Regions from separate parts of the Desulfomicrobium baculatum DSM 4028 genome, predicted to be linked through region 1. Evidence: predicted binding sites of a transcription regulator. Region 1 holds the regulator's gene; each other region holds the start of a gene.

Region 1 (10,264 bases):
TGGAAGGATCTCGTCTACAACCTGCACAATCCCAAAACCGAAGTCAGCATCGCCATCGTCGGCAAGTACGTGGACTTGAAGGAAGCCTACAAGAGCCTGCATGAGGCCCTGACCCACGGCGGCGTGGCCAACAGCGCGGCCATTCGTTTTCTGTATGTCAATTCCGAAGAGATCACGTCCGAGAATGTGGCCGCCATGCTCGCTTCCGCCGACGGCATCCTCGTTCCCGGCGGCTTCGGCATTCGCGGCGTGGAAGGCAAGATCGCGGCCATCACCTACGCCCGCGAAAACAAGATCCCCTTCTTCGGCATCTGCCTCGGCATGCAGTGCGCGGTCATCGAATACGCCAGAAACGTCATGGGCCTGACCAAGGCCAACTCCGAGGAATTCGACCTGACCACGCCGGACCCGGTCATCTATCTGATGAAGGAATGGTTCGATTTCCGCAAGAAATGCGTGCAGCGCCGCGACATGACCAGTGAGAAGGGCGGGACCATGCGTCTTGGCGCCTACCCCTGCGTGATCGAAAAAGACACCCGCGCCTTCGAAGCCTACAATGCCGTCGAGGTCTCCGAGCGCCACCGCCACCGCTACGAATTCAACAGCTCCTACCAAAGCCGCTTCGAGGATGCCGGCCTGACCATCAGCGGCCTGTCCCCGGACAAGAGCCTGGTCGAGATCGTGGAGATCAAGGATCATCCGTGGTTCCTGGGCTGCCAGTTCCATCCGGAGTTCACCTCCACCCCCATGCAGCCGCATCCGCTGTTCCGTGAATTCATTCGCGCGGCCGTGGCCAACAAGAAACCCGAGTAGAATACCATGATTGATTGTTCCACCCTGGTCGCCGGACGCCCGTTCCTCATCGCCGGTCCCTGCGTACTCGAAAGCCTGGACCTGGCCATGACCGTGGCCGTGGAGCTGCAGGCCATCGCCCGCGACCTGAACCTGCCGCTCATCTTCAAGAGTTCCTACGACAAGGCCAACCGCACGGCCGGAGCGAGCTTTCGAGGCCCAGGGCTGGACATGGGCCTTGATTGGCTGGCCCAGATCAAGAGCCGCACCGGGCTGCCCGTGATCACGGACATCCATGAGCCGCGCCAGGCCTCCCTGGTGGCCGAAGTGGCCGACGTGCTGCAGATCCCGGCCTTCCTCTGCCGCCAGACCGACCTCTTGCTGGCCGCCGCCCGCACCGAGCGCATCGTGAACATCAAGAAAGGCCAGTTCATGGCGCCCTGGGACATGCAGGGGCCGGTGGAAAAGATCCGCTCCGAAGGCTTCGACCGCATCTGGCTGACCGAGCGCGGCTCCATGTTCGGCTACAACAATCTGGTCGTGGATTTCCGTTCCCTGATCATCATGAAGCAGTTCGGCTGCCCCGTGGTCTTCGACGCCACCCATTCGGTGCAGCTGCCCGGCGGGCGGGGCATGTCCTCCGGCGGCCAGCGCGAATTCGTGCCGCCCCTGGCCCGGGCCGCCGTGGCCTGCGGCTGCCAGGGTCTGTTCATGGAGATCCACCCGGACCCGGACAAGGCCCTGTGCGACGGTCCCAATTCCTGGCCTCTGGCCAAGGCCCGCACGCTGCTCTCCGAACTGGCTGCCATCTGGAGCATCCCCAATGAATGCTGAGCGCCTCGCCCGGGACGTGCGTCTCATGGTTCTGGACGTGGACGGGGTGCTGACCGACGGCGGCCTCTATTATGACGAATCGGGCTGCGTGCTGAAGCGCTTCAACGTCCAGGACGGACTGGCCATCAAGATGGCCCCCCAGGCGGGGCTGGAATTCGCGGTCATCACCGGCCTGGACTCTCCGGCCGTACGCCGCCGGGTAACGGAGCTTGGCATCACCCACTACCATCCCGGCCATCACCGCAAGGCCCCGGTCCTGCGCGGAATTTCCGAACAGACCGGCATCCCCCTCTCGAACATGGCCTATGTCGGGGACGACTGGGTCGACGCCGCACCCATGTCCCTGGTCGGACTGCCCATCGCCGTGCCCAATGCCCGGCCCGAAATACTCAAACTCGCCGTCTGGACCACCAGGGCCATGGGCGGCCAGGGCGCAGTGCGCGAAGCCATCGATTTCGTGCTGCGCGCCCAGGGCAAACTCGAAGACATGTGGCAGGGCTGGGTCCGGGAATGAAACGCGTGGTGATCGGCCTTTTGGCCCTTGCCGTCCTGGCCGGAATCGCCATGCTGGGAAAACGGCTGCTCTGGCCCGAACGGCTGGAGAACCTCTCCATCGAGAATCTGGACGTGGACCTCAGCCTCAAGGGCGTGAACCTAAGCCAGGGCAAGGACGGCAAAAAACTGTGGAACCTGAACGCCACGGGCGCCGACTATGCCGAAAACGGTGACGAATTGACACTCACCGACCCGATCATAGTATACTGGGGCGAGGAAGGCGGAGCACCCATTGAAGTCCGGGCTCCCGAGGGCCAGGTCTGGCAGAAAGAAGACCGGGCCAGGATGTGGGGCGGGGTTCACGGCACCCAGGGCCAATACGTGATGCGCTCCGAAACCCTTGACTACACCGGCCAAAACAGCACTCTTCTCCTCGGCGGCACGGTTGAACTGACTGGCGAATCCATGCGGGGTCGCTCAGACACTCTGACATATTTTCTGGACACAGGGGACTTCCTGGCCCAAGGCAACGTCCAGGTTATCATGAACTGACAAGCGGGTTACCAATGCGCTCACTCATACTTTTTCTCTTCCTTGCCTGCGCGACTCCACTCTGGGCCGCACAAACCGCCCCAGCCAAAGACGTCCCGGTCAAGATCACTTCCGACACCATGACCTACACCCAGAAAGGGGATCAGGTGGTCTTCACCGGCTCCGTGTACGTCATCCGCCAGGACATCCAGCTGTGGTCCGACACGCTGACCGTGCTCCTGGAAAAAAAGGAAGGCTCCGGCAATGCCACCCAGAGCGTGGCTGACGAGCAGGGGTCCATCAAAAAGATCATCGCCAAGGGCAACGTGCGCATCAAGGCCGACCAGGGCCGCACCGGCACCTGCGGCAAGGCGACCTACGAAGCCGACAAGGACCTCTTGACCATGGAAGACAATCCCATGCTCATGGAAGGCGCCAACAAGATCCAGGGCGAGGTCATAAAGCTCTTCATCAAGGAAAGCCGCAGCGAAGTTCTGGGCGGCAAAGGGCGGGTCGAAGCCATTTTCAACACCCCCGCAAGCAAGCCGGGGGCCGGGCAGTGACCACGCTGACCGGCCAGAAGCTGGCCAAGCGCTACGGGCTCAGGGATGTCGTACGCGACATCGATCTTGATGTGCGCCAGGGCGAGGTGGTTGGCGTCCTGGGACCCAACGGGGCCGGCAAAACGACGACCTTTTACATGCTGGCGGGCATCGTGCCGCCGACGCGGGGCCAGGTTCTTCTGGACGGCATGGACATCACCCGCTGGCCTTTGCACAAAAGGGCCCGCGCAGGCATGAGCTATCTGCCGCAGGAGAGCTCGATCTTTCGAAAACTCACCGTGCGCCAGAACCTGCAACTGATCCTGGAATACTCCGGTTTTTCCAAGGACGAGCAGCAGCGCACGGCGGACAGGCTTCTGGACGAGCTGGGCATCACCCGACTCGAGGGTCAACTGGCGGCCTTTCTGTCCGGTGGAGAACGCCGCAGGCTGGAAATTGCCCGCGCCCTGATCCAGAATCCCAAATTCATTCTTCTGGACGAACCCTTCGCCGGCATCGACCCCCTGGCCGTGGACGACATCCAGACCATCATCCAGGACCTTCGCGGCAAAGGCATCGGCGTGCTTATCTCCGACCATAATGTCCGTGAGACGCTTCAGATCTGCGACCGGGCGTACCTGGTCTACGACGGTCAGATCATCTTGAACGGCAGCCCCGAAGAGATCGTCGCCGACCCGGGCGCGCGCAAGGTGTATCTCGGCGAGGGATTCAGCCTCTAGCGGACACGATTTTCCAAGGATTGCCAGGGCCTAACCTTTATGGCAGATTCGGTACTAGGTAGTTTTCTTGTCTGCAATCCTCTGACACGGTGAGATTAAATCCATTATGGGCCTTGAACTCCGACAAAACCTCAAGCTGACGCAGCAGCTGGTCATGACCCCACAGCTGCAGCAGGCTATCAAGCTGCTCCAGCTCTCCCGATTCGAGCTCCTTGAAGCCGTTCAGCAAGAGCTCTTGGAGAACCCCATGCTTGAAGAAGGGGTCAAGGAAATTTCCGAAGAGCACGATATCCAGGCTCCGATGGAATCACGTCCCGAAGTTTCGCACGAAGACGCGGAACTGATGCGCAACGCGGACTGGGAAAACTACCTCGGCGATTTTTCAAGCACCGCCAAGCAGGTACAGTTCAAGGAGACCGAAGCCCTGGAAGAGATGATGTCCTACGAGGCCAGGCTCTCGGGCAAGCCATCCCTGGATGGGCATCTCTTGTGGCAGCTCTGCCTGTCCAACATCACCGAAGAAGAGGAGATGATCGGCGAAGCCATCATCGGCAACCTCGATTCCCAAGGCTATCTGATGAGCTCGGCCGAGGATATCGCCTCCGAAACGCTCTCTCCCCTGGCCTTGGTCGAGTCCATGCTGCATCGCCTGCAGCGCTTCGACCCCGTGGGCGTGGCCGCGCGCTCGCCCAAGGAATGCCTGCTCATTCAGCTGGAGATGCTCGGCCAGGACGATCCGATTCTCGTTTCCCTGGTGGCCGACCATCTCGAAGACATCGAAAAGCGCCGCTACAAACCGCTCCTGCGCAAGTTCAAAATCCAGATGGAAGACCTGAAAGCCTATCTGGACATCATTCAGTCCCTGGACCCCATGCCCGGAGCCAGCTACGGGAGCGAGAGCACCATCTATGTCAGCCCGGATGTTTTCGTATACGAATACGAGGGGGATTTCGTCATCGTCATGAACGACGACGGCCTACCCAAGCTGCAGCTGAGCCCCTATTACATGGACGACATGCACCTTGCGGTCAAAGGCCCGGACCGGGAATACCTGCACGACAAGATGCGATCCGCCATGTGGCTCATGAAGAGCTTGCACCAAAGGCAAAGAACATTATATAAAGTGGTTGAAAGCATTGTCAGATTCCAGCGGGGCTTTTTCGAGCACGGGGTGACCAAGCTGAAACCGCTGATTTTAAAAGATGTGGCCGACGACATTGAAATGCACGAATCCACGGTCAGCCGGATCACCACGAACAAGTACGTGGCCACCCCGCATGGCATCATGGAACTGAAATTTTTCTTCAACTCCGCGCTGGAAATGGATGACGGCACCCAGGTCGGCTCCGAGTCGGTCAAGGCCATCATCAAGAAAATGGTCAGCGAGGAGGACCCCAAGCACCCCTTCAGCGATGAAAAGATCGCGGCGGTGCTGAAGGAAACACTGGATGTGAACATCGCCCGGCGCACCGTGGCCAAGTATCGCGCGGTGCTGGGGATAGATTCTTCATCCAAGCGAAAACAAGTTTTTTGACACCCCGCCCTCGGGCCGCTCCTCTTGGACGGACCACGGGCTGACCCTCAACAATCGAGGAGGCTTCCATGAGGATTACCTTCAATTTCAAAAACTTCGATCCTTCCGACCATTTGCGCAAATACGCCAAGGACCGCTTCGGCAAGCTCGCCAAATACATGTCCGGCACGCCCGACGCCGACCTGCAGGTCAACCTCGAAGTGGAGAAATTCCGGCATATTGCCGATATAGTGCTGACGGGCAAGAATGTGCATATCTCCGCCCGCGAAGACAGCGAGGACATGTACTCCACCGTCGACATGGTCTGGGACAAGCTTGAAGCCCAGATGCGTAAGACCCGCGACAAGGACAAGAGCCGTCGCAAAAGCGGCAGCGACAGCCCTCTCATGGACGCCGGCGGTTTTGACGACGACGCGGACGCCAAGCGCAAGCCCGTTATCCAAAAGACCGAAGACGACTTCTCGCCCAAGCCCATGATCGTTGAAGAAGCCGCCCTGCAGCTCGAAAGCACGGACAATGAATTCCTTGTTTTCCTCAACGCGGAAAGTGAAAGGATCAATGTCATCTATCGTCGCAAAACCGGAGATTTCGGTTTGATCGACCCCGGGGTATAGGGAATGAAGCTTGCTGAATACCTGGACAAGGATTTGATCATCTCCGACCTCTCGGCCAGGACCAAACCCGAGGTCCTGGCCGAACTCGTTTCGCGGCTGTCGGCCAAATACCCCGATCTTGACCCCAAGCGCGTGACCCAGGTCCTCATGGATCGGGAACTGCTCGGAACCACGGGCATCGGGGATGGGATCGCCATACCCCATGGCAAGCTGGACAGTATCGATCAGGTTCTGGTCATTGTCGGCCGCAGCCACGAAGGAGTGGATTTTGCCAGTCTGGACCACAAACCGGCCAGCATCTTTTTCACGGTGCTGGCCCCTTCAAGCGTGGTCGGCCTGCATTTGAAGCTTCTGGCCACGGTCTCCCGCCTGCTAAAAGACAGCTCGTTCCGTCAGGCCTTTACCAACTCTCCCGGCCAGGAAGGGCTGTGGCAACTGCTGCAGACCGTCTAGGCCGACCGAACATGTCCGGAGAACTCCATGCAGCTGGAATCTGAACAGAAAAACGTGGTCATTGTCTCCGGCATGTCCGGTTCAGGCAAAAGCACGGCGCTCAAGGTCTTCGAGGACATGGGCTTTTTCTGTGTCGACGGGCTTCCGGCGCGCATGGCCCCGGCCCTCATCGAGCTGTTCTTCAATTCCTCGGCCAAGGAATACCCAGGGCTGGCCATGGGCATGGACCTGCGCCAACCCGATTTCGTGGGACAGTGGAAGGAAGTGCTGCTTGATATCCAGAAGTTTTCCGTGCGGCCGACAGTCATCTTCACGGATTCTTCCAACCAGATCCTGCTGCGCAGATACGCTACCACCCGCCGCCCGCATCCCCTGACCTCGGGCAACCTCGGTCTGGAAGGGGCACTGGAGAGGGAGCGGGAAATACTCGAGCCCATCCGCACCCAGGCGGATCTGGTCATCGACACGTCGCATTATTCGGTGCACGATCTGCGTCGAGTCATTCAGGACAAATGGGAGAGCCTCTCCTCCCGCAGCCAAGGCATGCGGGTGCACCTGATTTCGTTCGGCTTCAAGTACGGCGCCCCGACCGAGGCGGACGACGTCACGGACCTGCGCTTTCTGCCGAACCCCTATTTCGACGAAGCGCTGCGACCCATGTCCGGAAAGGATGAGGCCATCGCCCGCTACGTGCTGGGCAGCAACCCTGGCCGCGAGTATCTGCGCAGACTTCTTGAATTTCTGGATTTTGCCCTGCCGCTCTACGCGACGGAAGGGCGCTACCGTTTGACCATGGCCTTCGGCTGTACGGGTGGCCGACATCGTTCCGTGGCCGTGACCGAGGCAGTGCTGGCACATCTGCGCGGTCAGGGCTTCAATGTATCTGTCGAACATCGGCATTTCAGTCTTGGATAATCTGGAGGAGTAATGGTTGGAGTGATCGTGGTAACCCATGGCCAGTTTGGAAAATATCTGCTTGAAGCGGCCCAGACAATTTTGGGACCGCAGGAGCAGTGCGCCCATATAGCTGTGGAAGGAACCGTGGAAATGAGCGCGTTGCTCTCGGATCTCAAGCAAACCGTCAAACAGATGGAAACAGGCGACGGCGTGATCATCCTGACCGACATGTTCGGGGGCACTCCATCCAATATCAGCCTGTCTCTCCTGCAACCGGGCAAAGTCGACGTCCTGACCGGCGCCAACCTGCCCATGCTGCTCAGGATTCTGGGAATGCGCACCCAGGACCTGTCCCAATTGGCCACGGACGCCAAAAACGCGGCCATTCAGGGCATCGTTGTCGCCGGCGAAGTATTGACCCGCAAAATCACCGAGGCGTAAGAGTGCTCTGGTTCCGTATCGACAACCGACTCGTCCACGGCCAGATCATTGAGGCCTGGCTACCGCACATCAGGGCCAAAACCCTGCTGGTGGCCAACGACGACCTCGCCGCCGATGAATTGCGGCAGGAAATCATGAGTCTGGCCGTTCCGAGCGGCATCTCCTTTCAATGCTGTCCGGTGTCCGAAGCTGCTTCGATGTTGAAAAGCATTCGCACGAAAAACCCGGACCATCATGTGCTAATTCTTTTTTCCGACTGCGCCGATGCCAAATCCGCGCACATGACCGGGCTGTCCTTTTCCCTGGTCAACATCGGCAATCTGCATTACGGACCGGGCAAAGAGCAGATTTGCGAACACATTGCCCTGGGAGCGGAAGACCGTTCCTGCCTGAAGTATTTCGCCGATCACGGTGTGGAAATCGACTTCCGCTGCGTGCCGTCGGCAACGGCCAAGATTACTTTATGATGAAAACGTCTCAACCCAAATCGGCATGGTAAGCACTCACGACCTCATCCTGCTGGCCGGAGGAAGTTTTTTTTTGCCCTCCTGTCCCTGACCCGGGTCGCCATCGACCTCGGCTTCATCCATCGTCCGCTTTTCGCCGCCCTGCTCTGGGCGGGACTGTCCTTCAACCTCCAGCCGGCTTTAAGCGCGGGCATTTTCTTCGAACTGCTCTGGCTTGATCTGTTCCCGGCCGGAACCTACATCCCGCCCCAGGCGCTCTTTTCCCTGGCCGCCACGCTGACCATTCTGGCCTGCCTACCGGATGCCGACATGCGCACCACCGTGCTGGTCGTCATCGCGACCCTGCCTCTGGCCTACCTTGGCGCGTGGGTCGAACAACTCTACCGCAAACGGCAAAACGCCGGCTATAACCAGCTTTTGACCTGGAACCGCCAGGGCAACACAGCCATCTTCGCGCCGCACCGGCTCACCGCAAAAGCTTTGGTAGAATTTTTCCTGCTCAATTTCTCCCTCTTTTGGCTCTGCCTGCTGCCTCTCCTCATCGGCCTGAAAACCGTCCGGCCTTGGGTTGCCGGAGGTCCGCAGCCGACGTGGACCATGCTCTGGATCGCAGCCTGCGCCGGGGCCATTCTCGCTCTGCGTGTACGCAAGGCCTACGCTTTGGCCGCGGTCAGCCTGCTTCTCGGCGTCCTCTCCAGTCTCTGACCTCCAATGTTCTCTCTTGGCAGCCGCGAATAATTGTGATATTTAGCACAATGTCTTTGTTTGCCAATAAACCCTTGTAGGAGGAATACCATGTCCGTTTATGTTTTTGGTCACAAGAATCCCGATTCCGATACCGTTTGCAGCGCCATCGCGCTGGCCGACCTGAAGAGCAAGCTCGGCGTAGCCTGCACCCCCACCGCCCAGGGCGAACTGGCCCCCGAGACCAAGTTCATCCTCGAGAAGTTCGGCGTCGCCGCTCCCGCCGTGAAGACCGAATTTGCCGGTGAGAAAGTTTTCCTGGTCGACACCTCCGACCTGGCTCAGCTGCCCGACGACATCAAGCAGGCTGAAGTGCTCGGCATCGTCGACCACCACAAGCTGGGCGACCTGACCACCTCCAGCCCCCTGGAATGCTGGATCTGGCCCGTTGGCTGCACCGCCACCGTTCTGACCGCCATGTACAAGTTCCACGGCGTTGAAGTTCCCAAGAACATCGCCGGCATCATGCTCTGCGCCATCCTGAGCGACACCGTCATCTTCAAGTCCCCGACCTGCACCCCGGCCGACAAGGAAGCCGCTGCCGAACTGGGCAAGATCGCCGGTATCTCCGACCTGGCCGCCCTGGGCATGGAAATGTTCAAGGTCAAGTCCGCCGTTGAAGGCACCCCGGCCCGCGAGCTGGTTCTGCGCGACTACAAGGACTTCAACATGAACGGCACCAAGGTCGGCATCGGCCAGCTGGAAGTCGTCGACCTGTCCATCCTCGACGCCGTCAAGGGCGACCTGGCTGCCGACATCAAGGCCCTGAAGGCCGAGAAGGGCAACCACTCCGTGTTCCTGCTGCTGACCGACATCATGAAGGAAGGCTCCGAGATCCTGATCGCCTCCGACGACGCCGCCGTGGTCGAGAAGGCCTTCGGCGTCAAGCCCGTGGACGGAAAGGCATGGCTGCCCAAGGTCATGTCCCGCAAAAAGGACGTTGTGCCCAAGTTCGAAAAGGCTTTCGCCTAAGCCTTGGCTCTTTGAATTACAAAAAGCCCGTCCAGGTTTGCCTGGGCGGGCTTTTTCATTTTGAACTTGTGTTTCTTCCGCATTGCTGCGCGGGGAAGCGCGGCCGTAAGGCATTCGTCGATTGGGTATCAACCGCCTGAGAAATATGAACGGCTATCCATCAAGATAGCCGTTTAGGGAAATGAACGTGTCCTCTATTGCGAAGACA
Region 2 (10,264 bases), 670 kb from region 1:
GGGCGCGCTGAGGACCACTTCGTCGTTCGGGGCCAGACCGGACAGCACTTCCACCAGGATTTCGCCTCCTGCGGGTGCCTCGTCCAGTTGGCCGGCGCCGGTCTGGCCGGTCTGGAGGATGAAGGTCTGCCCGTCCAGCACGGCCTTTTGGTAGACCCCGCCGATCTTGACGATGCGCAGGCGCAGCATGGAATCCTCGTCCACGATCAGCGCTGTGGTCAGCTCTCCGCGCGGCCGCAAGGCAGCCTCTGGCGCGAGCAGTTTTTTAGCCGTGCCGACGGGTACGCAGACCTTGCCGAACATGCCGGGGCTTGGCGTGCCGTCAAGGGCGGCCTTGACTCGGAAGGCGCGGCTGGCGGGGTCCACCTGGCCGATCACGGCCGAGAGGGTGGTCAGAAAAGGAGCCGCGGACAGCGAGGGGATGAGGGCGACCACGCTCATGCCCTCCCTGATGCTCCCGAGCAGGGATTCGTCGGCCTGGGCCACGAGGTCGAAGCCGCTGCTCAGGTCATCCACTTCGGCCAGGGGCGTCCCGGCCTGTACAAAGGCTCCCAGGTCGACATGTCGGCGCGTCAGTACCCCGTTCAAAGGCGAGGATACGGTGTTGTACCGCATCAGGGCGCGGATTTCAGCGCCTTGGAATCCGGCGGCGGAGGACTGCGCGGCCAGGGCTTTTTCCTGGCTGGCTAGGGCCTCGTACTCGGCCCGGGCCCGGTCCACATCGTCGCGACTGACCGCTGCCTGCTGCAGAAGCTTCTGCATGCGGTCAAAGGTAGCCTTGGCCTGCGCCTTGCGTGCGGCCAGGGCCTTGCTTTCCAGACCGGCCTGCCCGGCCGTGGCGCGCACGCTCTGCTCGCGCTGGCGCAGTTCGGCGTCGTCGATGCGCAGGATGGTCTGACCGGCCGTGAGGGTGTCTCCCTCACGGGCCAGGATTTCCGTCACCGTGCCGCTGGTTTTGCTGGCCAGGGTCACGCTGTTGCGCGACTGGACCTGCCCGGGAAGGCTCCTGCACTCCCTCGCCTCGGTCAGCGCCAGGCGCAGGGTCTGGGCCTGGATGGTTCGCGGTTCGGGCCGTGAGGGGGCGTCGTCTTGACCGCAAGCGGCAAGCAGCAGGGCAAGGCAGAGGAGCAGGTGAAGGAACGCGGGCATGTCGGCTCTCCGGGATGATGTGACTCTGATCAACACGGTGTGTACACCCTGGCCGGTTCGGAGTTCAACCTCGGGGAGGGGGATATTATCTGGAGTGGGGAAGTCGGAAAAGGATCATGGCGGGGCGCTGCCCAGGCGGTTTCCCGCCATGATCCTTCGAGGGAGACCTATTTCAGAAAATCCTTCATGCACCGGCACAGCCGCGTGATGCCTTCGTCGATGGTCTGTTCCGAGGCATTGGAGAAGTTGAGGCGCAGGGTGTTCTGGCCGCCGCCGTCGGTGTAGAAGGGCATGCCCGGCACGAAGGCCACCTTCTGCCCGATGGCCAGGTTGAAGAGATCCATGCAGGAGCCCTTGCCCTCGGGCAGGGTCACCCAGGAGAACATGCCGCCTTCGGGACGGGTGAAGGTCACGCCCTCAGGGGCCTCCCGCTCCAGGGTCGTGACCATGGCCGTTGCCTGGGAACCGTAACACTCCGTGATCTTGGCGATATGGTCGTCGATGGAGTGTTTTTTGAGATACTCATTGATGACGAACTGATTGAAGGTCGAGGAGTGCAGGTCCGCGGCCTGCTTGGCCTTGACCGCCAGGCGGATGATTTCCGGGGGCGCGACCATCCAGCCGAGGCGAAAGCCGGGCACGGTGATCTTGGAGAAGCTGCCGAGCATGATGCTGCGTCCGCCGGTATGGGCGAAGACGGGCTGGTGGTGTTCGCCGGAGAAGCGCAGCTCGCCGTAGGGGTCGTCCTCGATGAAGATGGTCTCGGGATATTTTTGCAGCAGCCTGCCCAGTTCCTCGCGCTTGGCCCTGGAATAGGTCAGGCCCGAAGGGTTCTGGAAATTGGGCACGGCGTAGAAGAGCTTGGGCCGGCCCGTGGCCAGCAGCACCTTTACCTGTTCCAGATTGGGGCCGTCCTCTTCCAGATCAACGGTCACGAAGCGGGGCTCGAACATGGTGAAGGCCTGAATGGTGCCTAGGTAGCTCGGCCGCTCCAGAATGACCTCGTCGTTCTTTTCGATGAAGAGCTTGCCCAGGAGGTCCAGGCATTGCTGGGAGCCGGTGGTGATGAGCACCTGGTCCGGGTCCACGGTTATGCCGCGTTTGGCGTAGCGGGCCGCTATCCAGCCGCGCAATTCGGCGTGCCCTTCGGTGGTGGAGTACTGCAGGGCGCGCGCCCCGGACGTCGCCAGGGTTTCGCGGGCCGCATCCTGCAGGGCTTCGATGGGGAAAAGATGCGGGTTTGGCAGGCCGCCGGCAAAGGAGATGATGCTCGGATCCTGGGTGACCTTTAATATTTCGCGAATGAAGGACTTGGGCGTGTTCTGGATGCGGTTTGTGAATCGAAAACTCATGTTCTCTCCTTGAGGGCGGTGTTACGCGAAAAACAGTCTGCCCAGAGCCACGCAGCCCATGCCGGTGACAATGGCGCCGACAAAGCTCTTGGTTTTCCAGCAGACCAGAAAGGTGGGTATGGCCGCCCACAGGAATATGTTCTCTGCCGAAAAATCAAGCCCTTTTTCCGTCGCGACCAGCGACGGCAGGAGCATGGCCGAGAGTACTGCCACGGGGATGAACCCCAGCCAGCGGATGACCGCCTCGGGCAGGGTGCGCTGCGCCAGGGCCAATAGGGGCAGGGCGCGCGGAACATATGTTACGGCCATCATGCCGAGAATGGTCAGGAAGATCGTTTGCTGGTCCATGCGTGAACTCCGAGGCCGATGGTTGCTGCAATGATGGTCGCGGCCAGGACGTGGCTTTGCTGAAGGCCGGCGAGCATCAGGATCGTGGACAGGACGCCTGCGATGACCGCTACGGCGAGGTGCTGCCGCGACTTGAGCTGGCCCAGGAGCAAGGCGATGAACATGGCAGGCAGGGCGTAATCAAGCCCGATGGGCCGGATGTCGGTGATAAGCGTGCTCGCGGCCAGTCCGAGGACCGTTCCGCCCACCCAGGCACTCTGGGCGATGACGTTGATGCCGAAGGTTTCACACGGCGCAGTTTCTCCCTTGGCGAAACGCCCGGCGTGCAGGGCGAAGGTTTCGTCCGTCAGTTGGTAGGAAAAGAGGGCCAGCCGGGTTTTGTTCCAGGAGCGCAGGAACGGGGCCAGGGCGGCGGACATGAGCAGATGGCGCAGATTGACCACGAAGGTCGTGGCCACGATGGCCAGGGGCGCGGCTCCCGCCGCGAAAAGGCCGACCGCGATGAGCTGGGCCGACCCTGCAAAGACCAGCAGGCTCATCAGTATGGTGTTTATGCCGGAGAGGCCCGATTTCTGGGCCAGAACGCCGTAGGCGAAACCCACGGGCACATAGCCCAGGATGATGGGCAGGGTCTGGCGAAAGGCCGAGACCAGGGGGGACTCGGCGCGGCTGGTGGAAGAAAGGGTGGCGCAATTCATAATCTATTATCCTCTTGACGCTCAACCTAGTCAAAAACTGTTTGCGGTACAGATACAGTTTGCGTAAATTTCGGCCATAACAGATTGGAGGCGGAGGACGCAACTGGGAGCGGGCATTGGGAAGGGGATTGGACGGGCATCGGTAAGGGGATTGACTGGTGCCGGGGGCGGCGTGCGGCGAATGGGAGAAGAAATGCTAGTACGGTGGCATGGCCGGGCATCGAGAAGAGGATTGGCTGGTGTCAGGGGCGGCGTGCGGCGAATGGGAGAAGAAATGCTAATACGGTGGCATGGCCGGGCATCGAGAAGGGGATTAACTGGTGTCGGGGGCGGCGGCCTGCCGGAACTCCCTCGCCGGCCTCGTAGAGACGAACCATTGCGTGCTCGTCCATGACTTCGAGCGTTGTGCGCCCCGCAATGGTTCGTCAAACGATGCCTGGCTCGGTCAGACAGCCGACAGTCCGCCGCCCCCGACACCAGCCAATCCCAGCGGCAGGGTGATGCGGGAGGGGGCTTGGAAGAGCTGGATTCCCGCCTGCGCGGGAATGACAGTTGGGCGTCATTTATGAGGATACGACCATGGACGATTACAGGTACCGTCAGATCGAGCAGCAGCTTATGCTTCAGATATCATCGGGCACGTTGGGTCCCGGAGCGCGGCTGCCTTCCTTGCGCCATGTCAGCCTGCGCAGCCGGGTGGCGGTCAGCACGGTGCTGCAGGCCTACGCCGAGCTGGAGCGCAAGGGGATCATCGAGTCGCGTCCCAGGTCCGGCTTTTTCGTGCGGCGGGACACGCGGCAGCTGCCGCCTCCGCCGCGCAATCCTCGTCCGCTCTTGCGCCCCCATACCGTCAACCGCAGTCAGCTCATTTCCGCCGTGCTCGAGACCGTGGGTGACCGCGAGCTTGTGCCGCTGGGCATCAACTGCCCGTCGGCAGATCTGCTGCCCTACCGTGAATTGGCCAAGGTCGCGGCCCGTCTCTCGCGGGAAGATCCCAAGCGCCAGGTCGGGTACCTGCCCGTGGAGGGCAGCCTGGAACTGCGTCGCCAACTGTCCCTGCGCGCGTCCCAGGCAGGCCTCGATGTGCGGCCCGAGGAGATCATCATCACCTGCGGAGCCCTTGAGGCCCTGCATGTGGCAGTGCGCAGCCTGGTCCGGCCCGGAGATAACGTGCTCATCCAGGCTCCGTCCTACTTCTGTTTTCAGCAGCTGCTGGAGAATCAGGGCGTGCGCTCCATCGAGATCCCGTCACATCCACGGCATGGCGTGGACCCCGCCGACCTGGAGAGAGCCCTGGGGCGTTTTGACATAAGTGCCTGCATCCTCACGCCGAACTTCAACAACCCCGACGGGTCCCTGACCTCGGATGGCGCCAAGCGCGAAATCGTGGAGCTTCTGGCCAGGCGGGAGATTCCCCTCATCGAGGACGATGTGGCCGGGGACCTGCATTTCGGCCCGGCCCGCCCTTCGGTCTTCAAGATGTACGACGACCAAGGGCTGGTCATCCTTTGTTCGTCCTTTTCCAAGACGCTGTGTCCGGGCTACCGCATCGGCTGGATCATGCCGGGCCGCTTCTACCGCGAAGCCTACGAGGTCAAGGCCACTACCAACGTCTGCTCCGCGACCCTGACCCAGGAGGCCGTGGGCGTCTATTTGCGCGAAGGGCGCTATGATCGGCACCTGCGCGGTCTGCGGCGGGCCTTGCAAGAGCAGACGCAGTCCATGCAGCTGCACGTGAGCCGGACCTTCCCGGACGGCACGAGGGTCGGCAGGCCTGAAGGCGGCGGGGTGCTGTGGGTGGAGCTGCCGTCGGGCGTGGACTCGGTGGAACTCATGTACCGGGCCAGGGAAGCGGGCATCAGCATTGCGCCCGGCACCATCTTTTCGACCCAGGATCGTTTTTCCGGCCATGTGCGTCTTAATTCCGGCAATCCCTGGACCGAGGAACTGGCAGGCGGAGTAGAGCGCCTGGGCAGCCTGGTGGCGGAGATGGTTGGCGGGGCTGGCCGGTGAGGGGCGGGCGCGTGTGTCATTTTGGGGTATTGACGGGGGCTGCGGACTGTTCAAAGAACCGGCCATGCTGACGAACCCATCCCCCCATCCACGCAAGCTCTATGCGGAGCTGGCCACCCTGTGCAATCTTGGCTGTGCCATGTGCGTCAAGCATTCCACGGGCTGGGACTGCGAAGATGCGCTCATGTCCAGGGCGACCTTCGAGGCTCTGGCCCCTCTTTTTCCGCACCTGGACACGCTCAACCTGAACGGTATCGGCGAACCCCTGATGCATCCGGCGCTGGCTTCGTTCATCGCCTTTGCCAGGGCCCGGGTGCCGGAGGACTGCGTCATTGGTTTTCAGTCCAACGGCATGCTCCTGACTCCGGCCATGGCCGGGGAGCTCATGGACGCGGGGCTGGACAGGGTCTGTTTTTCCGTGGACTCCCCGGATGCGGATCAGCTGGAGCGCTTTCGGGCCGGAGCCGAGCTGGTCCAGGTCGGGCAATCCTTTGACCTGATGCGTGGCGCGGCTGCCCGTACGGGGGCGCGGCCGCTGTCCCTGGGCGCTGAAACCGTGATCAGCGCCCAGAATTATGCCAGCCTCCCGGACATGATCTCCTGGTGCGCGGATCGTGGCGTAGAATTTGTCATTGCTTCTCATGTCCTGCCCTACAACGCTTCCGATGCCCCGCAGAGTCTGTACGTGCCGGTCTCGCAGCGCTGCCTGGATTTTTATCGTGAATGGGAAAAGGTCTTTGATGCCGAGGGATTGGATGTTGCGCATTCGTATACGTCTTTTTACGCGGTTTTCCGCACTCCGGAGCAGCAGCGGCTCGTGGACATTATTCTGGCCATGAAGGAGGACGCGCAGGGCCGTGGTCTGCAATTCAGCCTGCCCAATACCATGAACATCGATTTCCACCGCTTGGCGCGCGTGCGCGATACCTTTGCCCGGGCCATGGATGTCGCCCAGAGGAGGGGGATTCGTCTCGATCTGCCCGAAACGGCGGCGCGGGAGCCCAGGGAATGCGCCTTTGTCCAGAATCCGAGCCTGTTCGTGGCCTATGACGGCGCGCTGACCCCCTGCTATTATCTGTGGCACAGCTATTCGGCTTGGCTGCTCGGCTCCGAGGTTCGCGTCAAACAGCGCGTCTTTGGCCGGGTGCCGGAGGATGATCCGCTCCATGTCTGGCAGTCGCAGGATTTTTGCCGTTTCCGTGAAGAGGCGTTGCGTGAAGAGTATGCCCGCTGCGCGGATTGCAGCGTGGCCCCGTGCGACCATGTACAGGGTTTTCCCGCGCCTTTTGCCAAGGACTGTTATGGGCATGCCGTTCCGTGCGGAGCCTGTCCGTGGTCCGGCGGGGGCTTTGCCTGTCTGCGATAAAAAAGGGAGGCGCCGCCTCCCTGAAATTTGCAGGCCGTTCAAAAATTGTAAGATGCAAGGAAGCGAAAAAAGCCAGGCCGCGCAGTGTATTCTCGCATACATAAGCGGTCTGGCTTTTTTCGCTGACACAGCAGATTGCCGTTTTTGGGCGGCCTGCTAGCCCATTGCCGCAGGCCCGGTCTCCTGGGTGCGGATGCGCACGGCGGCGGCGCATTCCAGCACGAAGATCACTCCGTCGCCTTCCTTGCCTGTCCGTGCTCCCGCATTGATGGCCTCCACGGCCTGTTCGGCGAAATCGTCGTTGACTCCGATCTCCAGTCTCAACTTCTTCAGCAGGTTCACTTCCATGACCACGCCGCGGTATGTTTCCGTGAATCCTTTCTGGCGTCCGCTGCCGAGCACGTTGGTCACGGACATGTTGTAGATTTTCTTGGCGTACAGCTCTTGCTTGACTGCGTTCAGGCACTCGGGCCGGATATATGCGATTACGAGTTTCATGGCGTTTCCCCTCTTATTCGTTGGTGAAGATCTGGAAGCCGTTGTAGGATTCCATGCCGTGTTCGGTGATGTCGAGGCCTTTGAGTTCCTCTTCCTGGGTGACGCGCACGCCGATGGTCACTTTGAGCAGGTAGAAGAGGACCAGGCCGGCCCCGAAGGCCCATGCGAAGACCGCCGCCGCTCCGATGATCTGCGTGACCAGGATTTCGGTGCCGCCGCCGTAGAAGAGGCCGGTGGCCGAGCCATAGCCGGGAGCGGCGAAGAAACCGACCATGATGGTTCCAAACATGCCGCAGACGCCGTGCACCGAGGACGCGCCGACCGGATCGTCGATTTTGAGGACCTGATCGATGAATTCAAGGGAGACGACGACCAGGATGCCCGCCAGGAAGCCGATGGCCAGGGATCCCATGGGAGAGACTTCGTAACAGCCGGCGGTGATGGCCACCAGGCCCGCCAGGGCGCCGTTCAAGGACATGGAGGTGTCCGGCTTGCCGTGCTTGATCCAGGCGTAGGTCATGGCACCAAGCACTCCCATGCAGGCGGCCAGGCTGGTGTTGACGGCGATGTAGCCGATGCTGCCGTTGACGGCGGTGGTGCTGCCGGGGTTGAATCCGAACCAGCCGAACCAGAGGATGAAGACGCCAAGGCCCGCCATGGGGATATTGTGTCCGGGAATGGCCTTGGCCTTTCCGTCGGGGCTGTACTTGCCGATGCGCGGGCCGATGACCATGGCTCCAGCCAGGGCCATCCAGCCGCCCACGGAATGGACCACGGTGGAGCCTGCGAAGTCGATGAAGCCCATGTTCTCAAGCCAGCCCTTGCCCAACTCGCCCGCGCCCCAGAGAGAGCCCCAGGCCCAGTGGCCGGAGATGGGGTAAATGACGGCCGTGACCACGATACTGACAATGATGTAGGCTGAAAATTTTGTGCGCTCGGCGATGCCGCCGGAGATGATCGTCGCTGCCGTGGCCGCGAAAACGGACTGGAAGAACCAGAAGGTCAGCGTCCACAGCCCTGCGTCGCTGGTCGGGTCGACGCCGGCCAATGCGAACCCGGACGAGCCGATGAACCCGCCAATGTCCTGGCCGAACATGAGACCAAAACCCAGCAGCAGAAATGCGGGTTGCCCTGCACCGAAGTCGATCAGGTTTTTCATCAGAATATTGCCGGCGTTTTTGGCCCGCGAGAATCCCATTTCGACCAGAGCGAAACCGGGCTGCATGAACATGACCAGAATTGCGGCCAGCAACGTCCACAACAGGTTCGCGTTGGACTGGGACAACGCTTCGCCTTCGGCAAAGGCCATTGCCGGGGTAAGGGTTGCGAGCAATAGGGTCAGAGCCCAGACTTTTGGTCTGAGCAGGGCGGTTGTTTGTTTTTTCTCTTCGAACATGATGACCTCCGTGGTGGTGAGTGTTGATACTCACCCAAAGCACAGGCAGTGCCAAAGTTGTTAACAACTTGTTTTTAAAGGTATTTACGGAATGATACTGTTTTTTACTACGCTATTTGTTAATTTTCCTCTGTCTTTTTGTGTCCAATTTGGTCATAAATTAACATTTATGTATAACCCTGTAATTTTCGTGCGACTTAGGCTTTGATTGTGTCGTTGATGTGCGTGGTTTAGAGTTTTATAAAATTATTTCGGTTTGTTGCAGTTTTTTTCAATTTTGGAAGATGTTCTGCGAGCGCGTCGCTCTTGCCGTGCTTATGTTTTCCTTTTTTGGCGGCTGAATTTTAACGAAAACGACGCTTTTTGGGGTGAATCTCTCTTTGCGCCAGAGGAGGTGGTGTGTGATTTGAATTTTGTCAGAGCTTGCCTGGGTATGTCTGGTCGTTTTGGCGACAAATATGTTTATTTCTACAAAAAGGACATCATGTTTCGAATCTCGTTTTTACAAAAAAAGGTAATTTGTTGTTTGTTCTGTACGAAATTGTATTTTACAGTATTTCTGTTGTGCGGGGGCTTTATTTCAACATTCCGATATAAATGATTTTTTTCTTATGGCACCGTCCTTGCTCATACCCGACAAAAATGGAGGTGCATTGTGAATCCGACAGATACCGCTTTTATCATTGTTTGTGCTGCCCTGGTCATGTTCATGACTCCCGGGCTGGCTCTCTTTTACGCGGGCATGACCCGTTCCAAAAACGCCCTGGGAACCATAATGCAAAGTTTTGCATCCCTTGGCGTCATCACCCTGGTCTGGATTTTCTGGGGATATTCCCTGTCGTTTGGAACTGATATGAACGGGCTCATCGGCGGCTTTGATTTTATCGGCATGGCCGGAGTGGGCATGGAGCCGCACGAGTCCATAGCCACCAACCTGCCGCACATGGTCTTCATGATCTTTCAGTGCATGTTCGCCATCATCACCCCGGCGCTGATCACCGGCGCCTTTGCCGAGCGCATGCGGTTTTCCGCGTTTATCATTTTCATCATCCTGTGGTGCACTTTCGTCTATGCCCCGTTGTGTCACTGGGTCTGGGGCGGAGGCTGGATGGCCCAGATGGGCGCCATGGATTTTGCCGGCGGAGCGGTGGTACATATGAGCTCGGCCAGCGCGGCCCTGGCAGCGGCGCTGGTCATCGGCAAGCGCAAGGGCTACGGCAAGCGCTCCTTTTTGCCGCATAACCTGCCCATGACCATGATCGGCACGGCGCTCTTGTGGTTCGGCTGGTTCGGTTTCAACGCCGGCAGCGCACTGGCCGCGAACGGGCTGGCAGGCAACGCCTTTGTCACCACGCATGTCGCGGCCGCAACGGCCATGCTTGCCTGGGTTTTTGCGGAATGGAAGTTCCACGGCAAGCCCACGACCCTGGGCGCGGCTTCCGGC
Region 3 (10,264 bases), 1.2 Mb from region 1:
TCTGGACGGAATCGCTCAAGCTCCTGCATGAACTGCTTTGCTGAAAACATGAACATACCGCTGTTCCAATAGAATTTGCCTGAATCAAGATACGACTGTGCGGTCTGGGTATCCGGCTTTTCGACAAAGCGTTTGATGTGAAAGGCATCGCTATCGACACCAAGCTGTTCACCACGCTCGATGTATCCGTATCCGGTTTCGGCATACTGGGGCACGATTCCGAACGTGACGAGGGAGCCGGCGCTGGCTACGCTCGCGCCGATCTCGATGGTTGAAAGCAGCATGGACAGATCACGGATATGGTGATCCGCCGGCAAGACCAGAAGGATCGGATCGTCGTGCAATTCACTGGCAAGCCGGGCGGCGACGTATGCTGCGGGAGCGGTGTTTTTCCCTGCGGGCTCAAGGACAATCTTCGAAAGCTGCACATCCTGTTGCCGGGCCTGCTCCGCGACCATGAAGCGATGCTCTTCGTTGCACACGACGATGGGAGGCGCGATTTCCGGGTTCTGTCCAAGCCTGAGCGCTGTCTCCTGGAAAAGAGTCTTGCCATTGACCAGAGGAAGAAACTGCTTCGGATACAATTGTCTGGATAAAGGCCACAACCGTGTTCCGGAACCACCGGCCAGAATGACAGGAATGATCATCACTTCTCCCGTTGCATGATGTCTGAAATAATTGGACGCTACTGCCGCGTCCCCTCATTCTCCAAAAACCACCGATAAGCGCCCCCCACTCCCTCTTCCAACCCAATCTCAGCCTTCCAGCCAAGTCCGGTCAGCCTTGAAGCATCAAGAAGTTTCTTTGGCGTCCCTTCGGGCTTCTCGGCATCAAAAAACAGCTTTCCGTCATAGCCCACAATCCGGGCCACGGTCTCGGCCAACTCCAGAATACTCACATCTACCCCACACCCCACATTCACAAAACAAGGATTAGGGTAGCTCAAAAGCTCCCGTTCAAATACCGCGTCTTCTAGATTCAAGACAAAAAGGCATGCCTGCGCCATGTCATCCACATGCAAAAACTCCCGCCTGGCATTCCCCGTCCCCCACACAACCACCTCTTCAACCCCGCTCTCCTTGGCCTCATGAAACCGCCGTATAAGCGCAGGCAACACATGGGAATTCACCGGATGAAAATTGTCCCCCGGCCCATAGAGATTGGTCGGCATCACGGCCACGAACTTGGTGCCATACTGCCGATTGTAGGACTCGCACATCTTGATCCCGGCGATCTTGGCCAGGGCATACGGCTCGTTGGTCGGCTCCAGCGGTCCGGTCAGCAGATGCTCTTCGCGCATGGGCTGCGGGGCAAGCTTGGGATAGATGCAGGACGATCCCAGAAAAAGCAGACGATCAACGCCTGACTCATAGGCCGAATGGATGACATTGGACTGGATGACCAGATTGTCGTGGATGAAGGATGCCGGATAGGTATTGTTGGCATGTATCCCGCCGACTTTTGCAGCTGCAAGAAAGACATGATCCGGACGCTCCACTTTAAAAAAATCACGGACTGCAGCCTGATCCAGTAAATCAAGCATTTCCAGCCTTACTCGCCCCCCAAAATCCGGAGCAGCATTATGAATGGTCCCGACGATATTCTGAAAGCCTTGCGCCAAAAGAGCGCGAATGATCGCACTACCGACCATCCCGGCGGCACCGGCTATTAGAATCTTGTCTGTTATTTTCATTCTTTTTGCTTTCCTGGAAATCCAACCTGAAGGCTGTTCAAAAAGGTTCGAGTGCAAGGCGCAAGGTGAAAAGGGAAGCCGATGTGTGGCCGTCTACATGAGGCTTCCATTTTCACCGCAGCAACGCAGCAATCGGGCCTTTTTCAACAGCCGCTACTCGCACGGAGAGCTAACAGTAAAACCAGCACGCACACACAACTCTTCCTTTTTCGCGTCTTCCAGATCAAACCGCACCATCTCGGCTACCAGTTCCTCAAAGCGGACCTTGGGGGTCCAGCCGAGTTGCTTTTTACCTTTGGCCGGATCGCCCAGCAGCGTCTCCACTTCCGTAGGCCTAAAATAGCGAGGGTCCACGGCCACGACCGTTTTGCCATTGGCCGGATTGACGCCTTTCTCGTCCAGGCCTTCGCCTGAGAATTGAATGGTCATGCCCAGCTCCTTGGCAGCAGCCTGCACGAAATCCCGCACGGAATGCTGTTCACCAGTGGCGATGACATAGTCGTCCGGCGAATCCTGCTGTAGCATGAGCCACTGCATCTCCACGTAATCCTTGGCGTGCCCCCAGTCGCGCAAGGCGTTCAGGTTGCCTAGGTGCAGGCAGTCCTGAAGGCCAAGATGGATACGGGCCAAGGCGCGGGTGATCTTGCGGGTAACGAAGGTCTCACCGCGAAGGGGTGATTCATGGTTGAAGAGGATGCCGTTGCACGCATACATGCCGTATGCCTCGCGATAATTGACCGCGATCCAGTAGGCGAAAAGCTTGGCGCAGGCATAGGGAGAGCGCGGATAAAAGGGCGTCTTCTCAGTCTGGGGGACTTCCTGCACCAGGCCAAACAGCTCGGAGGTGGAAGCCTGATAAAAACGCGTCTTCTTCTCCAGGCCCAGGATGCGGATAGCTTCAAGAATACGCAGCGTACCCAGACCATCCACGTTGGCCGTGTATTCTGGCGTATCAAAAGACACCTGCACGTGAGACTGTGCAGCGAGGTTGTAAATCTCGTCAGGCTGGACCTGCTGGATGATGCGGATCAGGTTGGTGGCATCGGACAGATCGCCGTAATGCAGAACAAAACGCCGTCCGGTCTCATGCGGATCCTGATAGAGATGATCGATGCGATCAGTGTTGAACAGCGATGCGCGGCGCTTGATGCCATGCACCTCATAGCCTTTCTCAAGAAGAAATTCCGCCAGATATGCGCCATCCTGACCTGTGATGCCTGTGATGAGAGCTACTTTATTCAATGGATAATCCTTGCGAACAGTGAATGGAGAGCGGCGACCGGAAATAAACAACGGGATCAGGAGCCGACCCTTGTCAGCTGCCTGCCCTGAAGTCAGACACGTATCTTTCCGGATTTTCACCTAAAAACCGAAAAGAGTTTACAAGTCCCGTGCCATGAAGCCTTTTTACTCCACACGCCGAAAAGCGCCGCCAGCCGTAGCTTTTCTTGTTTTACGCAGTAGCGATGACGAGGACGAGGTGTCTGATTTAGCTGGACTGGATTGGGGGAGGCAGCGGCAAAGGTAGCGATGGAAGATTCAGAGATCTTGAGAACAAAAAATCCCGGCATGAAAGAGAGGCAATCTCTCCCTCATGCCGGGATAAAGTCAGATAGAATGCAGCCTAGACGATCTGACGGCGACGCAGGCCGACAAGACCAAGCAGGCCCGAGCCGAGAAGGATTGCGGCACCGGGAACTGGGACGGAACTCGTGGCGGAAACAAAGCCAGTATACGCTCCTCCTGCGAAGGGAGCTTGACCGGACCCAAAACCAGTCAAAGCTAGAAAATAGTCACCTGCAAGCAAATTAAACTGAGTTTTAATCAATGCGTCACCTGCAACCTCAAATATTTGAGTAAAACTATTTGATCCATTATCTTTAAATAAGTATCCTTCAAAATTATCTATGTCAGTATAAGGAGCAAAATTAAATGAAACAATTGCTGCTGCAAAATCTGATGCTGGCAAAGTCATTGTATATTTATGATAAAATTCACCAATGATACCAGTCTGATAAATAGGGATTTCTGTTCCAAGTGTAATCGGGTTTAAATCAATAGGAGCTATTGTTGGCGCAGATGATGGATCAAAAGAAGCAAACGCACTTGAATAAGCCAAAATCAAACTCAACGTCAGAAACAAAATCTTTTTCATTCTCAACCTCGTACTATTAAGGGTTGCAATTTTATTGTTCAGCGCTTCAGTCACTGCCCATATGAAAATACCGTGCCAAAAATGAAAAATGTTTTATTTCGGATAGATACTAAAATTCGGTCCACCCTGACCAACTCCTAGCCTGGCCCAGTCCGATTCCCTCAGATACGCCTTGCCTGCCATGGCCGTGTAACCCCAAGCAATATAAAGAGACCTGCACTTAGCTGTTGCAAAATCCAATGTCTGATTCTTTCGGATGGAAATTTTGCATTTCGGACCGTTCCATTTTCACAGATCGCGCCGACCTGGGTCTCTGAGACCAAGAAGTGCCTTATTTTCTTATCTTTTTCTTCAAAAAAGGCCCTTTTTTCGACCTTAGAATGAGGTCATCAACTCAAAATCAGCCTATTTTTATAGCTAACACACAAATATCATTAATAAAAACTCGCGTTGCGGACTTTCAAAATCCCCACTCCAGCATGTTTCCGCAATCCTGTTTTATCGCCTGGGTCTCTATCGCCTGGGTCTCTGAGACCAAGAAACCACCAATTTCATTCACTTTTTTCTCGAAAAAGGCCCTTTTTTCGACCTTAGAATGAGGTCATCAACTCAAAATCAGCCTATTTTTATAGCTAACACACAAATATCATTAATAAAAACTCGCGTTGCGGACTTTCAAAATCCCCACTCCAGCATGTTTCCGCAATCCTGCGCTCCGTACGGGGCCGGTTGTTCGCCGAGCATGTTGCTTTCGTCCTTCAGAATGGGCGCATATCCGCTCTGCCTGCGCACATGATCAACAAACTTCACGCTCCCCACGGCCAGCTCCGCCGTCCACACATCGTCTCGGCACAGATGCCCGCGCTTGACCACGTTATCCACCCAGCCCGCATAATGCTCTGGAAATGTCGGATCATCCGGCAAGCCTGCCAGCCTGGACAGCTCGGACAGGTTCACTGTCTTGTAACGCTGCTTGGGCTTCACGATCTCGTGGTAGCCGCCGTGCTTCCACTCCGAAGGATGCCTGACCACTCCGGCCCGAACCATGTTTGTGTCGATGTACAGCGAGCACCGAACCAGATGCTCTCCGCTCTCCACCGCCGTGGCATGGTAGCGCCGCTCCCAGAAGCTTCCCTTGCGGTCGCTCTTCTTGTTGTACGTTGCGGCCACCTTGGAACCCAGATCGCGCATCATCTCCGGTATCGCTTCCCTGTCTGTCGGGCTGACCACGAGCAGATGAACGTGGTTGGAAGTCACCGTGAAGTTCAGCACCGGCACCCGGTAACGGCCCTGATTTTCAAAGAGCGTGTCTGTCAGCAGCTTGCGGTACAATACCTGATTCAAGAGAAAGTCCCGATTGTGACAACGGGCAGTCAGATGCCAGACATAACCAGGCTCGAAAAATCGTTGCGGGTAACCCATAAAGACCAGACCTGCGTTGATAGGCACTCCCATCGGCCCAACCGATAACCCATCGATCTAAGCCGCGCCTCGTCCAAGGCTTGCACGCTCATACTCCCCGTCATCGCTTGTGGAGAAACAAACTCTATGTGCACCGCCTGGATGAACTGCTACCAGCGCAAAAATCTTATTCCAATTGGACCTGCTACCCATTCTGTCTGAAAATCGCTGGCCTTCAAAAAAAAGTTAGGCCCCGCCCGGGTCTCTGAGACCTAGAACAATCCTTGCGAACAGTGAGCGGTGATCGGAAAAAGGCAACGGGATCAGGAGCTGGCCCCTGCCAGCACCCTGCCCTGAAGTCGGACACGTATCTTTCCGGATTTTCACCTAAAAACGCAAAAGAGTTTACAAGACCCGTGCCATGAAGCCTTTTTACTCCATACGCCGAAAAGCCCCGCCAGACGTGGCTTTTCTTGTTTTACCCGGTAGCGATGACGAGAATGGGATGTCTGATTTTGCTGGACAGTCTTGGTTGGTGAATGGTGATTGGTGCCTATGCCTGGGTCTCTGAGACCAAGAACTTACCAATTTCATTCACTTTTTTCTCTAAAAAGGCCCTTTTTTCGACCTTAGAATGAGGTCATCAACCCAAAACCAGCCTATTTTTATAGCTAACACACAAATATCATTAATAAAAACTCGCGTTGCGGACTTTCAAAATCCCCACTCCAGCATGTTTCCGCAATCCTGGCCTGGGTCGCCTGGGTCTCTGAGACCAAGAAACCACTAATTTCATTCACTTTTTTTTCAAAAAAGGCCTTTTTTTCGACCTTAGAATGAGGTCATCAACCCAAAACCAGCCTATTTTTATAGCTAACACACAAATATCATTAATAAAAACTCGCGTTGCGGACTTTCAAAATCCCCACTCCAGCATGTTTCCGCAATCCTGCGCTCCGTATCAAGTCTGGGTCTCTGAGACCAAGAACTTACCAATTTCATTCACTTTTTTCTCTAAAAAGGCCCTTTTTTCGACCTTAGAATGAGGTCATCAACCCAAAACCAGCCTATTTTTATAGCTAACACACAAATATCATTAATAAAAACTCGCGTTGCGGACTTTCAAAATCCCCACTCCAGCATGTTTCCGCAATCCTGCGCTCCGTACGGGGCCGGTTGTTCGCCGAGCATGTTGCTTTCGTCCTTCAGAATGGGCGCATATCCGCTCTGCCTGCGCACATGATCAACAAACTTCACGCTCCCCACGGCCAGCTCCGCCGTCCACACATCGTCTCGGCACAGATGCCCGCGCTTGACCACGTTATCCACCCAGCCCGCATAATGCTCTGGAAATGTCGGATCATCCGGCAAGCCTGCCAGCCTGGACAACTCGGACAGGTTCACTGTCTTGTAACGCTGCTTGGGCTTCACGATCTCGTGATAGCCGCCGTGCTTCCACTCCGAAGGATGCCTGACCACTCCGGCCCGCAGCATGTTGGTGTCGATGTACAGCGAGCAGCGCACCAAGTGCTCTCCGCTCTCCACCGCCGTCGCATGATAGCGCCGCTCCCAGACTTGCCTGGGTCTCTGAGACCAAGAACAGCCTGGTCGGCATCCGAAGAAAACTCGCCGCATAAGCAATACCAGAACGCAAAGGCGGAGCCACCCTCCGCCTTTTTACTGCCCCGTCGCCATCAATCCAAATTAAGTTTTGCTGCCTGTAGCTCAGCCTTCTCAGCCACCATCCCCGCCGCGCCCGCTGTCTCCGTTCCTGCTTCCGTCGCTGGTTCTGTCGCTGCCTCCATCGCTGCCTCCATCGCTGCCTCCATCGCTGCCTCCATCGCTGCCTCCGTCGCTGCCTCCGTCGCTGCCTCCGTCGCTGCCTCCGTCGTTGCCTCCATCGCTGCCTCCGTCGTTGCCTCCGTCGTTGCCTCCGTCGTTGCCTCCGTCGCTGCCTCCGTCGCTGCCTCCGTCGCTGCCTCCATCGCTGCCTCCGTCGCTGCCTCCGTCGTTGCCTCCATCGCTGCCTCCGTCGTTGCCTCCGTCGCTGCCTCCGTCGCTGCCTCTCCCGCTGCCATCATTAATGGTGCAATCTTTGCTTTATGGCATCGTCCGTCCCGTATCCGATCCGATCAGACTCAGCGAGGAACAGGTTGTAAATGATCGATCCCATGCAGAGCATAACCGGCCAACCGGACATGCATCCTGGGCGCAGACACTTCCCTCGCCGCATGCGGAGGGAAACGGCGAGAGGAAATTCCTGTTGCTGACTTCAAACCTGACAACGAAGCAGAGAGGCTTCACCATGAAATCAAAAATGCGTTGTATGTTTGCATTTGCTTTTGTATTTTTTCTGATTTCATGCCCCACATGGGCAGCAGATAGTTCCACATCATGGATCGGCACTGGGGACACATCCTGGAGCAATTCAATGAATTGGGACAATGGCGTGCCCGTAACCGGCTCCAGGGTCGTACTATCTCTGCCGGATGCCAATAACGGCGATTATACAGTCGTCTATGACGTTCTCGGTGATGACTTTCCAAAACTCACAGATATCATCATAAATGGATCCACCGACTTTCAGCCGATACTCCAACTCCAAAAAGGTACTGATTCTTCCCCGCTCTATTTCGAAAGCGCATCCATGCTCGTCGGCGATACCGGAAAAGGGAGCTTGGTTCATGAATACGGGACGGTCGAAACGCAAAGCCTAATCTTGGGCGACGATACCGATAGCGTCGGCCGATACGCCATTTCGGGTGAATTCAAGCTTCCTGATGAAATCGAAGCTCCCGCAGAGTGGGGGCCTGACCAGACAGACTCATTTCTCGGAGTACTCGGCAATCTCCTGGTCGGTAATGCCGGGGATGGGGCATTCTCGCAACAAGGCGGAATAGTTATCGTTAAAGACGACCTGATCCTTGGATCAACTTTCACCGGCGAGGGCTCATACACCCTTGCCAACGGCGTGCTGTGGACGGGCAACACCGTTGTGGGCGGCGACGGAACCGGACTTTTCACACAATCTGGCGGACTCCACCTCATCGGTTTCGACCCGTTCAACTTAACGCCCATCGAGAGCGAAGAGCACACCCTTGTCGTCAACGCAGGAAGTTACGACATGAGCGACGGCAGACTCCTTGTCTCGTCCGAGATCATCGGGAACGGAGGTCAGTTCCTTCAAAGCGACGGTGAGCATCACGTCTACAAGAATATGGTGGTCGGGAGTGCTTCCGCAGGTAGCATCACCCTGAGTGACCAGGCGAAACTCGTTGTTGAGTCTGACATCCTCCTGGGTCTCAACGGAGGAGAAGGATCCGTGAGCTTGGACAACACGGCCTCACTCAGGGTCAACGGAAACATGCTCCTAGGAATGCGCGAACCTGGAGGGTCCGAGTCAGGCAATGGCATAGTGATTCAAGGCAGTGAACAAACATCGGCGGAAGGCGGCCCTTCAGTTTCCGCAGGCAGTGTGATCCTTGGCAACGACGCGACAACCACCGGCGCGTACACCCTGCATAGCGGTACCTTCACTGCCGGTGGCGTGGTTGTCGGCCAGGGCGGGTCAGGCACTTTCAGGCAGACAGGCGGTGTCGCCGCCATCCGCGGCAACCTGGAACTTGGGGCGGTGTTCGACAGCATCGGGACCTATGAACTCTCCAGCGGATCGCTCGACGTCTCGGGTCTTGAACACATCGGCGGCAAAGGTACCGCGACATTCACCCAGACCGGCGGGTCCAACACTGCGGGCAGCATGACAGTAGGGACAGGCAGCAACTACTCTTTCCAAGGCGGGTCACTGACAGTCACAGATACCATCAACAACTACGGCCTGTTCCAGGGTGCTGGCGAAATCAATGTCGAGACATTCAACAACGATGGCACGCTGGCACCAGGGAATTCGCCTGGAACGCTTTCCATTACAGGCGATTTCAATCAGGGCAGCGAAGGTATCCTAGCCATCGAACTCGGCGGCACGCAACCAAGCCTGTTCGACACTCTGAACATCATGGGGGAAGCAAATCTTGCCGGAACCCTGCTCATCGAATCATGGGACAACTTCATGCCAAAAGCCGGCGACTCGTTCACCATCCTCACAGCGCAAAACCTCTCGGGCCAGTTCCTTATCGACAGTAAAATCACCGGCATCAACTGGATCGCCAGCTACCGCGACAACAAGGTCAGCCTGACCGCCAGTTCCGTCCCTCTCCCCGGCGCAGCGCTACTTCTCGCCCCGGTCCTCCTCGGCCTGGTAGGCTTCCGAAGAAAACTCGCCGCATAAGCAATACCAGAACGCAAAGGCGGAGCCACCCTCCGCCTTTTTACTGCCCCGTCGCCATCAATCCAAATTAAGTTTTGCTGCCTGTAGCTCAGCCTTCTCAGCCACCATCCCCGCCGCGCCCGCTGTCTCCGTTCCTGTTTCGTGCATGGATCTCTGTCGTGCATGGGTCTCTGAGACAAATAACACCTCAACTTCATTCATTTTTTTCTCTAAAAAGGCCCTTTTCTCGACCTCAAAATGGTGATTGGTGAGTAGTGACTGGGGTAAGCCGGGCCTTGGAGACCCAATGTCGTATACGTACTTGACCGAATTTCCACACAAAGCGGAAGCTGGTAACTCCGAATGCCTGGGTCTCTGAGACCAATAACACACTGGACTCATCCCCGACTCCAACTTATAAATAAAGGGTATGAAAAATGCCGACCATTAGCATGTTTTACGGAATCCTCGTAATGATCATGTACGAAGACTATGGGCGACATAACCTCCCGCATATCCACGTACGCTATGCGGGACACAAGGCATCGATATGCATTGACGATGGCGTCCTCCTCGCAGGGGACTTCCCCGCCAAGCAACTGAAACTTGTGCAGGCATGGATCGAAATTCACAAAGACGAACTGCTGGCAAACTGGGAACTGGCCGTAGCCGGAGAAGAACTTTTCAACATAGCCCCGCTTCGCTGACAATTGGATGGTAACTATGGAAAAACAGCTGCTGGATGTAGTCG

What was found. The regulator sigma-54, encoded in region 1, starts transcription at its own class of promoters, with help from an activator protein. The targets are predictions, from matches to a motif close to CTGGCACGGNNNNTGCTT.
Region 2: a site for sigma-54 is predicted at 8,858-8,875, ahead of DBAC_RS15260 (ammonium transporter). Genes of this name have one in related genera too.
Region 3: a site for sigma-54 is predicted at 3,910-3,927, ahead of DBAC_RS19130 (PEP-CTERM sorting domain-containing protein). Genes of this name have one in related genera too.

What each region holds. Positions count from the first base shown of each region.
Region 1 is NC_013173.1:172,499-182,762, reverse strand. Features, by position in the region: gene pyrG (CTP synthase) at 1-813, shown strand, start outside; gene kdsA (3-deoxy-8-phosphooctulonate synthase) at 820-1,626, shown strand; gene DBAC_RS00770 (KdsC family phosphatase) at 1,616-2,140, shown strand; gene lptC (LPS export ABC transporter periplasmic protein LptC) at 2,137-2,673, shown strand; gene DBAC_RS00760 (LptA/OstA family protein) at 2,688-3,215, shown strand; gene lptB (LPS export ABC transporter ATP-binding protein) at 3,212-3,934, shown strand; gene rpoN (RNA polymerase factor sigma-54) at 4,041-5,468, shown strand; gene hpf (ribosome hibernation-promoting factor, HPF/YfiA family) at 5,537-6,082, shown strand; gene DBAC_RS00740 (PTS sugar transporter subunit IIA) at 6,086-6,535, shown strand; gene rapZ (RNase adapter RapZ) at 6,563-7,450, shown strand; gene DBAC_RS00730 (PTS sugar transporter subunit IIA) at 7,463-7,873, shown strand; gene DBAC_RS00725 (PTS sugar transporter subunit IIB) at 7,876-8,340, shown strand; gene DBAC_RS00720 (hypothetical protein) at 8,650-9,045, shown strand; gene DBAC_RS00715 (manganese-dependent inorganic pyrophosphatase) at 9,136-10,056, shown strand.
Region 2 is NC_013173.1:3,446,467-3,456,730, reverse strand. Features, by position in the region: gene DBAC_RS15295 (efflux RND transporter periplasmic adaptor subunit) at 1-1,149, opposite strand, end outside; gene DBAC_RS15290 (aminotransferase-like domain-containing protein) at 1,317-2,501, opposite strand; gene DBAC_RS15285 (AzlD domain-containing protein) at 2,523-2,849, opposite strand; gene DBAC_RS15280 (AzlC family ABC transporter permease) at 2,825-3,547, opposite strand; gene DBAC_RS15275 (aminotransferase-like domain-containing protein) at 4,127-5,560, shown strand; gene DBAC_RS15270 (radical SAM/SPASM family putative metalloenzyme maturase) at 5,625-6,926, shown strand; gene DBAC_RS15265 (P-II family nitrogen regulator) at 7,083-7,424, opposite strand; gene DBAC_RS15260 (ammonium transporter) at 7,438-8,820, opposite strand; gene DBAC_RS15255 (ammonium transporter) at 9,476-10,264, shown strand, end outside.
Region 3 is NC_013173.1:2,919,248-2,929,511, forward strand. Features, by position in the region: gene DBAC_RS12800 (mannose-1-phosphate guanylyltransferase/mannose-6-phosphate isomerase) at 1-647, opposite strand, end outside; gene DBAC_RS12805 (GDP-L-fucose synthase family protein) at 686-1,693, opposite strand; gene gmd (GDP-mannose 4,6-dehydratase) at 1,847-2,935, opposite strand; gene DBAC_RS19130 (PEP-CTERM sorting domain-containing protein) at 3,318-3,848, opposite strand; gene DBAC_RS12815 (transposase) at 4,524-5,303, opposite strand; gene DBAC_RS12820 (hypothetical protein) at 6,372-6,776, opposite strand; gene DBAC_RS12825 (hypothetical protein) at 6,944-7,270, opposite strand; gene DBAC_RS12830 (autotransporter outer membrane beta-barrel domain-containing protein) at 7,555-9,534, shown strand; gene DBAC_RS12835 (DUF4160 domain-containing protein) at 9,987-10,220, shown strand; gene DBAC_RS12840 (DUF2442 domain-containing protein) at 10,237-10,264, shown strand, end outside.